2 linked regions of the Pirellula sp. SH-Sr6A genome follow. The main gene of each other region encodes a partner of the protein of the gene in region 2 in a complex. Links are inferred from orthologs where the notes say so. Each region holds a gene or a part of one and is shown on either strand. Other genes may lie near its edges.

What was found.
Region 1: scpB (region 2) and VN12_RS03630 share a complex: the UniProt entries of both Bacillus subtilis proteins name them as parts of the cohesin-like complex. The link is inferred for Pirellula sp. SH-Sr6A from one-to-one orthologs.

What each region holds. Positions count from the first base shown.
Region 1 is NZ_CP011272.1:991,548-995,898, forward strand. Bases 1-2,759 are described here. They hold VN12_RS03630 (segregation and condensation protein A), read left to right. Parts: upstream 1-851; coding sequence 852-1,667; downstream 1,668-2,759. Other genes in these bases: VN12_RS03625 (outer membrane protein assembly factor), read left to right, coding at 1-822; fliG (flagellar motor switch protein FliG), read right to left, coding at 1,664-2,686. Outside these bases: VN12_RS03640 (6-pyruvoyl trahydropterin synthase family protein), read right to left, coding at 2,839-3,351; dnaB (replicative DNA helicase), read right to left, coding at 3,403-4,351. UniProt on the Bacillus subtilis protein: Participates in chromosomal partition during cell division. May act via the formation of a condensin-like complex containing Smc and ScpB that pull DNA away from mid-cell into both cell halves.
Region 2 is NZ_CP011272.1:58,597-64,711, reverse strand. Bases 274-3,204 are described here. They hold scpB (SMC-Scp complex subunit ScpB), read right to left. Parts: upstream 2,201-3,204; coding sequence 1,346-2,200; downstream 274-1,345. Other genes in these bases: VN12_RS00250 (lactonase family protein), read right to left, coding at 2,991-3,204; VN12_RS00255 (hypothetical protein), read left to right, coding at 2,341-2,961; VN12_RS26145 (hypothetical protein), read right to left, coding at 764-1,165; VN12_RS00270 (hypothetical protein), read right to left, coding at 274-553. In the rest of the region: more of VN12_RS00270, read right to left, coding at 1-273; more of VN12_RS00250, read right to left, coding at 3,205-4,160; VN12_RS00245 (sulfatase family protein), read left to right, coding at 4,271-5,794; VN12_RS00240 (hypothetical protein), read right to left, coding at 5,791-5,979; VN12_RS00235 (formylmethanofuran dehydrogenase subunit A), read right to left, coding at 6,063-6,115. UniProt on the Bacillus subtilis protein: Participates in chromosomal partition during cell division. May act via the formation of a condensin-like complex containing Smc and ScpA that pull DNA away from mid-cell into both cell halves.

The DNA of each region.
Region 1 (4,351 bases), 930 kb from region 2 along the record:
AATTTGTTTGGGTATTCCCCCTTCAGCCTTTCGGTGGGGGGATTCTATTTCACTCGATTCTTCCAGGATTGGTCCGAGCAAAGACTCGGTGGCCGAGTTGGTCTCGGTTATGAAATCTCCCCCGATCTCTCTCTAACGACGGAACTGACCGGACAAGATGTCAAGATATTCGATCCAGCCGTCAATACGGTTCCTGCGCTCAATCGAGTTCTCGGTAGCAACGATTTGTACACGGGGCGTGTTCGTCTGACGCATAGCACTCGCGATAGCCCTTTCATGCCGACAGAAGGTCATCTCTTTGAGATGATTTACGATCAGAACTTCGGTGAATTCGACTTCCCGCGAGGGCAAGTCAACTGGAGCAAGTACTTTCTGGTTCGAGAGCGCCCCGACCGAACGGGACGTCATACGTTCACGTCCGCCGTTCGCTTGGGCTTCTCTGGCTCCGACACCCCTGTTTTCGAGAACTTTTTCGCAGGGGGTTACTCGACGCTCCGCGGGTTTGATTTCCGTGGGGCAGGACCTGTTGAGCAAGGCGTACAGCTCGGGGGTCGTTTTCAGTTCTTAGGCTCCTTTGAATACATGTTCCCCATCACTGCGGATGACATGCTGCGCATGGTTACCTTTGTGGATTACGGGACGATTGAACAAGACATCGAGTTGGACTGGGATAACTTCCGGGTTGCACCTGGGGTTGGATTCCGAGTGGCTGTCCCCGCCTTGGGACCCGCTCCTCTCGCGTTCGATTTCGCGGTACCGGTGGCTTATGCCGACTCGGACTCGCGACAAGTCTTTTCGTTCTCGATGGGCATGACTCGGTAACGACTGCAAAGGACCGGAGAGATAGCACGGTGTTCGGAATCGACTTGCCAGCCTACCACGGACCGATCGATTTGCTCCTCTATCTCATCCGGCGGGAAGAGCTCCCGCTGGAGGAAATCTCTCTGTCCCGCATTACTGCTCAGTACCTTGACTATGTTTCGATCCTGCAAGAACTCGATCTCGATGAAGTCGGTGAATTCATCGACATTACGAGCCAATTGATCGAGATGAAGGCCAAGGCTGTCTTACCGAACGACGAAGAAGAGGCGCCGCAAATTCTGTCGATGCAGGAGACCGGTGATGGCGTCGAAAACCTGGTCGATCGCCTGGTTCAATACAAGCGGTTTCGAGACGTGGCGAGTTTGCTCGACGAACAAAGTCGCCAATGGCAATTGCGATTCCCGCGGCTTGCGAACGACTTACCGCCCAGACGATTGGATGCCGCAGACGTTCCGATCGCAAAGGTCGAGGTGTGGGATCTGGTCAGCGCGTTCGGTCGAATACTCAAAGCAAAACAGAAAGCCCCGGAGCACAAACTAACCTACGACAACACGCCCATCCATGTTTACATGGAACGGATCCATGGTTTGGTCCGGGATCATGGTGAGGTCGAATTGCAAAATCTGTTCGATCTGGGCATGCACAAAAGCGGGTTGGTTGCCATGTTCCTTGCGACGCTCGAGTTGACGCGCCACCACGGGCTTTTGGCGCAACAACGAGACGCCGACACCCCATTGCTGCTGGTAGCGGGACCAACCTTTGAGGAGGTCCTGCAAGTCGCTGCGGTCGATAACTTGGAGGCCGAAGCAGTTGCCAACTCCAACATGCCTGTCATGCCTCGCTAGGCGACGAACTCCTCTTCTCCATCGCTGCCCGGTCGCTGCAATTGGCCTGCTTCCTCGAGACCGCGAACGATATCGACAATCTTTTGCTGAACCGATTCGACATCGCTGAGCTTGACGCGACCAAGGAACCCGATTTCCTCCTTGAGGATCTCTGCTGCTCTCTGCGACATGTTCTTCATGACCTTCTCCTGGAGCTGCGGGCTCGCTCCCTTGAGGGCCATCGCCCATTGATTGGTCTCGACGTTCTTGAGCAAGGTCTGAATATCTTTGTCGGCCAACTTCTGAATGTCTTCGAAGACGAACATCAATCGTCGGATCTCTTCCACCAGTTCCGGACTGTCCTTGGAGAGGTTCTCCAAGACCATGCGTTCGGTCGCCCGATCTGTGACGTTGAGGATTTCGGCCACCGCAGGCACCCCCCCGGCTTTTTGGAATGACTGGTTCATAACCATAGACATTCGAAACTCGAGGGCACGTTCGATGTCCGCGATCGCTTCGGGACTCGTCTGCCCCATTTGAGCGATGCGACGGATGACAGCCAATTGCTTCTGCTGAGGCAACCCGTTCAATATTCCCGCCCCGGTTGCAGCGGGGACGTGGCAGATCACCACCGCGATCGTTTGCGGGTGCTCGTCCATGATAAAGGTGAGAATGTTTTGCGGATCCGCCTTTTGCAGGAATGCAAACGGCAGGGATTCGATGGTCTGCTGCAAGACGGCCAGCATGTCGGCAGCATCTTTGCCGAACGCCTTCCTCACCAGCGTTTTCGCCCGTTCCAATCCGCCGCACGCATGAATCAAAGAGCTCGGGGCACCACCAAAAAATTCGGCGATTACTTCTTCCTGCACTTGGCCCGGAATATCGTCGATCTGAGCAATGGCGAGCGAGACGGCCTCCACGTATTTGGATGGCATCTTCGACAACAGCATGGCTGCATCGTCTTCCTCAAGTGCCATGAGGAGAACCGCGGCTTTTTGAATACCCTCTTCGGCGAGTTGCACAGGTGAGGACTTTAGCATGTGGCTCAAGATGCTTGGAAGGTGGAACGCAAACGCTTTGCGGACCATCGACCCTTCTTCGCCATCCTGAAGTCAAGAAAGGTCGGCCCATCTCCTCGATTCGGCCGATCCCATTGCAACCTGCACAGTTTGTCTCGTTGGACTCAAATCCGTTAAGAAACGCGTGACCATGGCAATCGACAGTACCCCCACTGCCCATTGTTTTCGTCCACTCCGATCTCCAGCCAGTCGAGCCTATCCCCTATCTTGGAATACAACTCGGAGAGCAACTCTCGACCGATCCATTCCGCAATCTCTTCTGCGGTGGTATTCACGATCGGGAGCAGAATGCAATCTTCAGCGGGGAAAACCCACCGCTTGGCTCGAAAGCGGACGACGACCTCGTCCCCGTCTTCCTGGACGGAGATCATGGAGTGCCGTGTCGGTAGCAGCATATGGTGATCCAGTCGCTTCACGATTTTGGCCAGCGTGTCGCGAAACGCGATGAAGTCGATGACATAGCGGTTTTCGTCGAGCTTACCCTGAACCTCGCCTCGCAATCCATAATTGTGACCATGCAGACATTCGCAAATGTCGCCGGCAAAAGTGATGAAGTGCGCGGAGGAAAAGACCAGTTGCTCTTTCTGCAAGAGGACTCGAAAGGTTCCGCTGTGACCGCTGCTCATAATGCTGCTCTCGGGTGATTCGTGGGAATGTCGTAAGGTGCCGTTCCGGACTTAGTAGCCACCAGGAGTTGAGAAGTCACTGTAGCTGTTGAACTCCTCATGCCGCTCCGGTGCCTTATTAAGGAACCGCGTAAAGTCCTTTTCCCAGATCAGCTCGACATCACCCACCGGACCGTTTCGCTGCTTGGCGATGATAATCTCTGCCTGGCCTGCGTACTGTTCGGCATCTTCACCGCGATGGTAATACCCTTCGCGGTGCACAAACATGACGACGTCCGCGTCTTGCTCGATCGCACCCGACTCCCGCAGATGGCTTAGCTTGGGTTTGTGATCCTTGCTCTCTTCTGATTGACGGTTGAGCTGGGACAAACAGAGGATGGGCACGTGTTGTTCCCGGGCTAACATCTTGAGGCGACGCGCGATTTTGGCGACTTGCTCTTGCCGCGGATCCTTCGGGTTATCCGGTTCGATGAGCTGCAGGTAGTCGATGACGATAAGCCCTAGCTTGCGACCCCCGGTCTTGCGAAGCTCTTGCTGGGTGATCCGTCGGGCGACAGCCGCGATTTCGCTCACCGTTCGGCTCGGTGCATCGTCGATATAGAGAGGGGATGTTGCGATTTTGGCCGCGCTGGAAATAAGTCTCTTTTGATCGTCCTGCGAAATCGTCCCGACCCGCAGCCGCGAACCGTTCACTTTGGCAACCGAGCAAAGCAAACGATCGACCAACTCGACCGCCGCCATTTCCAAACTAACAAAGAGGGTCGGCGCATTGTCCTTCATGGCGACTTGCTCTGCGATGTTCATCGCAAAGGCCGTCTTACCCATTGCAGGGCGAGCAGCCAAGATGATCAGCTCCCCATCGTGGAGTCCACCTGTCATCTGATCGAAGTCCGTGAAGTGGGTCATAACCCCGGTGTTCAGCTGATGCCCCTGCATCCGCATATCGATCCGGTTCATGGCCGTGCGCAACACTTCGCTCACAGGCGCGGCGGAGTTGGCG
Region 2 (6,115 bases):
CAGAAGACCGCAAATATTCCAGAGAAGGGAGAGGAAATCGGGATTGGAGCGGTCGTTTGCTTTTGAGGCGAGAGGAGTGGAGGAAGTACATCACACCCATCGAAAAACCGAGCGAAACCAGAACCGTTCCGGCAGCCATACCGAGCCCGTGGGCGAATCGCCAAGCCGACGCGGCAGAATCGGGTGGAACCCCAACTTCAGGAGGAAGAGCGATCGCTCCCCCCACAAGCAACAAGACGATCGGTAGGACGAAGATCCCGATGCGGCTATTTCCACGTCTTAACAGCAAAAATGAATACGTCGCGCCCAAAGCCCAGCTGGCAAGTACCGCCCAATCGTGCCACGAAATAGCAGTCCAGCTGGTTTCGGCTCGATAGCCGATCAATGCCCGTTCAAGGAGATAAAGCGTGTGCGTGAATAATGCCACGCCCACTGCTACCACTAGCGAGATGCGCAACCGCTGGTCCCACACGCTCGAAAGCGGTCGCCAACGTGCAAACTCAAGCAACAGAACCAACGCGTACGCAAGGAGAAAACATGTTGCGTTTGGCATGGTTTGACTAGCAGATCGATGGCTTGTCGCGGAGGGGGATCAAGAGTTCAGCAGAACCCTTTTCCAGAAGTATAGCAAGGACTCCAGGGAGGAAAGGGCCCCTGATCGAACGACTGTAACCATTCCCTCGACAAGCAGAATGCGAAAACATAAGGGCGGCTCCCCAAACAATCGGGTGCACCGCCCTAGAACTTTTAAAGAGCGACGAGATCAATCCCACTCTTCTTCTTCGTCTTCTTCTTCTTCTTCTTCGTCGTCGTCATCGTCATCGTCATCCCAATCGTCGTCCTCGTCGTCCCAATCATCCTCTTCGTCTTCTTCCTCGTCAGACTCCTCGTCTTCTTCGTCGTCCTCGTCTTCTTCGACCTCTTCCCACTCTTCGTCTTCTAGGTCGTCTTCGTCTTCCTCTTCTTCATCATCGAGATCATCTTCGTCGTCGAGATCATCCTCGTCGTCGAACTCCTCATCTTCCTCGTCTTCGAAGTCGTCGTCTTCTTCGTCTTCAAGCTCGTCTTCGTCCTCGAAATCTTCATCTTCGTCAGACATGACGAATGTTTGGCCACTGGGGGACCAAGATGCGAATTCCCAGGTTAACTGCTCGGATGTTGACATCGTTGACAACTCTCGTGCGGTTAGCGTCATCTTCACAGGTGAACTCCTTAATCTATCCGTCGTACGTGAGGTTCTCTTCGCAAACAAGTAGGACTATCTTAGCGGGCATTCGGGGGTTGAACACTGACCCAGAGGACGGAAAAGTTGATACTTTTTCCGACCTGTTTTGGGAGGGAGTCGCTACTCCTCGGCTCGCTGAGGGGCCATATCTTGAGCAGTTGGCGTCTGGTCCGCAAGTCTTGATGCAATTTCGGCTTCCGCTTCGCGAATCTTTTGCGCCCTCGGAAGATATTCCAAGGATTGAAGCCCAAACACCTGTAAAAATTTGCGTGTTGTCCCGTATAGGTAGGGCCTACCGAGATCCTCTAACCTGCCTGCAATGCGAACCAGATCCCGTTGCATCAATTGTCGCAGGACCTCATCGGAGCTAACCCCCCGAATTGCCTCGATCTCCGCACGCTCCACCGGTTGCCGATACGCGATGATCGAAAGGGTTTCCAGCATCCCCTGACTGAGCAAAACTTCGCCAGGCGCAAGCTCCAATCGACGGATCCAACGTGCGAACTGGGGACGGGTCAGCAATTGCAATCCCCCAGCAACCTCCTCAATGCGAAAGGAGTAGTCCTGCTGGTCGTACTGCTCGTTCAAGGACTTGGCTAATGTTCTCGCTTCCGTCGGATCGGTCAACTCCGCCAACATCGCGAGTTTGCGAGCCGAAAGCGGCTCTTTAGAAATAAACAGTATCGCCTCCAAAACGGCTTGTTTGCTCAACGAAATGGGCTGAGACCCCGCCGCATGCACCCCAGTATCCGAAGAATTCTCCCTGGCCGATTGAGCCTGTACCAAGCTCGGCACACCCGCATCGAACCGGCCTTCTCTCTTGAAGGCGAGGGATCGGTATCGAATGGAACTGCGACGATGGCTAACTTCCGCTTCGATGTCGCGGTGTCTCCCCAGGAGGTCGCGCTGGGCCGTCAAGAATGGCAGGGAATAGCTGGGGACGATCGTTCCCTTTCTATCCATTCGCGCTCTCATATCCACTCTCCTGGGACCGATCTACTGGCTGCCTTTCCACGACCGTGGACTGGAGGCCTCCCGTCCACTCCCGTAAGATACCGCTCAAACCGGTTTGGGATCCAGACCCGATGCGATCGCACGGAAAGATCGGAGTGGCCATGAATTTGCAATCGAAAACGTCGCCAAAAGCCCCTGCCGGTACCAAGCGGCTCCTTTCAGTCTCCGCCATTTTGATCTTTATAGTGGGTTTGCTCTTCCTTTCCCTCTATTTATTGGTGGGGACCCAAATCACCGGCACGGAATTCTCCCCCCAAACCTTCCAAACGAGAACCTTTTCCTACCGCCGTATTCCGGGGACCAAAATCCGACTTTCGGCAACAGCGCTGGGAACCGCGAGCTCCCGGGTCACCAAACCGGTGCTCCAGCACCTGACAGCCCCCACATCCAATCCGCGATGGGATATTCTTCAAGTCACCGCAGGGGCAGAATCGGAACAGCGTCCTCCGTCCATCCTCCAAACACTCCTGGAAGCCCCCGGTGTGGACTCCAATTGCCACTGGGACGAATGGTCCACCGCCCATGCAGAGTTGGCAAAGGTTTTTTGGCCCATTGTTCAACAACAAGCCATCGATAGCCATTACGCCATTTTGCCGGAACTCTGCGAAATCGCTATGAATTCGGACTCCCCGGAATCCTTGAAGTCGCAATGCGATGACGCGATCGCGAACTACCTAAGGAACATCGGAGAAACGCCGAACTCCCCATCTACTCGCCCCTAGCGGATTCTGACGATCCACCGAAGTGTGACCTACTTGGTGGGATTCGCGGACAGAAATCGAATGCAAGCAGGGGCTTTCACCTCCACTTTCTTCTGCGTCGGAGTCAAGTGCCCGGACTCTGAGTCCACGGCAAATGTGTAGATCGTGTCACTGGTCTGGTTCTCAGCCAACAACCATTTGCCTGTTGGATCGAATCGGAAGTTTCTTGGCGTCTTACCAAGAGTTGGGACGGTGGCTATCCGTTCGATCCGTCCCGAATCACGATCCAATTTCATCACGGCAATCGTGTCATGGCCCCGATTGCTACCGTATACATACCTCCCCGATGGATGCACAAGAACCTCGGCCGTCGAAAAACCTTTGCGATCCACCCCCTCAGGTACCGTTGGCTCGTGATGAATCGCCTTCAGGCGTCCATTAGCCGCATCCCAATCGGCAGATGTCATCGTCAGGTTGGTTTCGTTGATGATGAAAACGCGATTGCCATCCGGATGAAAACTCAAGTGCCTGGGACCTGCTCCCGCTGGCAACTCAAGAAACGGAAAAGCACCGGGTTTGAGTTTGCCTGTTTCGTAGTCCATCTCGTATACAAATACTCGATCAAGGCCCAAATCACAAACCAGTACGAAACGATCGTCAGGCGAAAAGGCACTGCAATGGCCGTTCGATCGCTTCTTTCCCTCAACGACCGTGTGCACGACGTTGCAACTCTCTTTGCCTATCGATCCATCATTTTGAATCGGAAAGACGACGACAGATCCATTCGTGTAGTTGGCAATGACCAAGTAGCGTCCTTGACTATCGGTGGTGACATGGCAAGGGATGTCGCCATCGATCCTTTGACGATTCACTTCCTCGAAGACCGGTAGCCGCTTTTCGTGCATAGCATTCGCATCAAATCGATAAGCGACAACCGCCGCGGGGTGGTTGGGATCGTCCCGCATGGTCTCCGTCACGGCATACATCATTGGCAATCGTGGATGCAAGCAGAAGAACGAAGCGTTGGTCTGCTTCGCCAATAGCTTGGGGGCATCCATCGAACCATCCTGATGAAGGTGGCTACTGTAAATCCCGTCGCCGTACCCGCCTAAGAAGAAGGGTTGAGCATTGCACGGACTCATGGCGATCGCCCATGCGATAAAAGGCAGCGAAAGAAGAGTTCCAAATCCGCTTGCACGAGATCGAGAGGTTGTTTTCATAGCGATTCTAGGAGGGGGGAATGGGGATGGGGTCTTCGCAGAGGGATTAGAGTATACTCGAACCCCTTCCGATCACAGCCGATTCGACGACATAAATGAGGTAACCGAACATGTTGAAGTGGTCGCCCTTGGTATCCCTATTCGCGCTCACCAGCTTCTTCTCTTTAGCTGCCCCGGAGAGTAGCCCGACGTACGCAACAGAGAGCAAGCTTCCCAATATCGTCATCCTTTACGCGGACGACATGGGCTTTGGCGATCTTCATTGCCAAAATCCAGACTCGAAAATTCCAACACCCAACCTGGATCGACTCGCATCGGAAGGGACGCGCTTTACCGATTGCCACAGTTCGTCCGGGATTTGTACCCCCAGTCGCTATGCGTTGCTGCAAGGTCGTTATCACTGGCGCAAATTTCATGGGATCGTCAATTCGTTCGATGCAAGCGTGGTCGATGCGGATGCCACGACGCTTCCCGAGTTACTGAAAACCAAAGGCTACAAGACAGCATGTATCGGGAAATGGCACCTTGGGTGGGATTGGAATGCGATCCAGAAGCCAAGTGTGAAACCTCGCTCAAACCCCGATTCCGGAAAAGTGGAATATTGGTCCGAGGATTTCGATTGGTCGCAACCGATCCCCGGTGGCCCGTTGTCGCACGGCTTTGACTACTACTTTGGAGACGACGTTCCGAACTTCCCGCCCTATGCGTGGTTTGAGAACGATCGAGTCATTACCCCTCCGACTGTTTCACTCGACATCACCGCTTCCACGCTCGAAGGCAACTGGGAGGCCCGTCCCGGTCCCTCGGTCAAAGATTGGGATTTCTTTGCTGTCATGCCCACGATTACGAAGAAAGCGGAGGAGTGGATCGATCGGCAATCGCGAGACGAACCGTTCTTTCTTTACTTCGCCTTCACCTCTCCTCACGCCCCGATTATTCCGACGGAATCCTTTCAAGGAACGTCGAATGCCGGTGGGTACGGTGATTACGTTTCCCAGACAGATGCCTCCGTGGGACGGGTGATCGAAGCGTTAGAAAAGAAGGGACTACTCGACAACACGTTGATCCTCTTTAGCGCGGACAATGGCCCCGAACATTACGCGTACGAACGAGTCCGCAAATTTGGTCACCGAAGTGCAGGTCCACTTCGCGGCCTCAAGCGAGACCTTTGGGAAGGAGGGCATCGCGTGCCGACCATCGCGCGATGGAAAGGCAAAATTCCAGCTGGGATGGTCCAAGACGGATTGATGAGCCAAGTCGATTTTTATGCGAGCATCGCCAGGATCGTCGACGCATCCATACCTGAGGGATCTGCTTCAGATAGCATCGACCAGTGGAAGTTCCTGTCCGGCAAGTCTCCCTCGAAACGTTCCACCATAGTCCATAACACCAATCCGAATGGCTACGCGGTCCGGCATGAGCACTGGGTGCTGATCGACGCAAAGTCAGGTGGTATCAGCAAAGTCCCTGATTGGTACACCAAGCAAATGGGATTTGAGCCGAACCCACATGCGGGAGAACTCTACAACCTTCGAGACGATCTGGGGCAACGGAAAAACCTCTTCGCGGAACATCCCGAACAAGTGGCTGCACTCCAGGAAATCCTTAAGCAACAAAAGGATCTTAAACCCTAGCGGATCGTGCGAATGGCTCGATCTGGCAATGGTATCACTTTTGCCAAGGTGTACTCCCAGGTCGTGCTCATCACTTCGTCAAACGAATCGCGCACATATTCCCATTCCGAGACCTGGTTGGAGCCGTCCTGCCGACTCCAACACCATGCGACGCCTGCGATTGTATTTCGGCTGCGTGGATGCATAAAGCGGACCGTTAAACGCCGATCGACCAACTCGGGAATGCACACCATCCCGAGCTAGACCGACTTACGTGACCAGTCCCTATTCAAGGAGATCGACGTTCAACACCCACGACATCGTTGTACTCTCCTCGCAGTT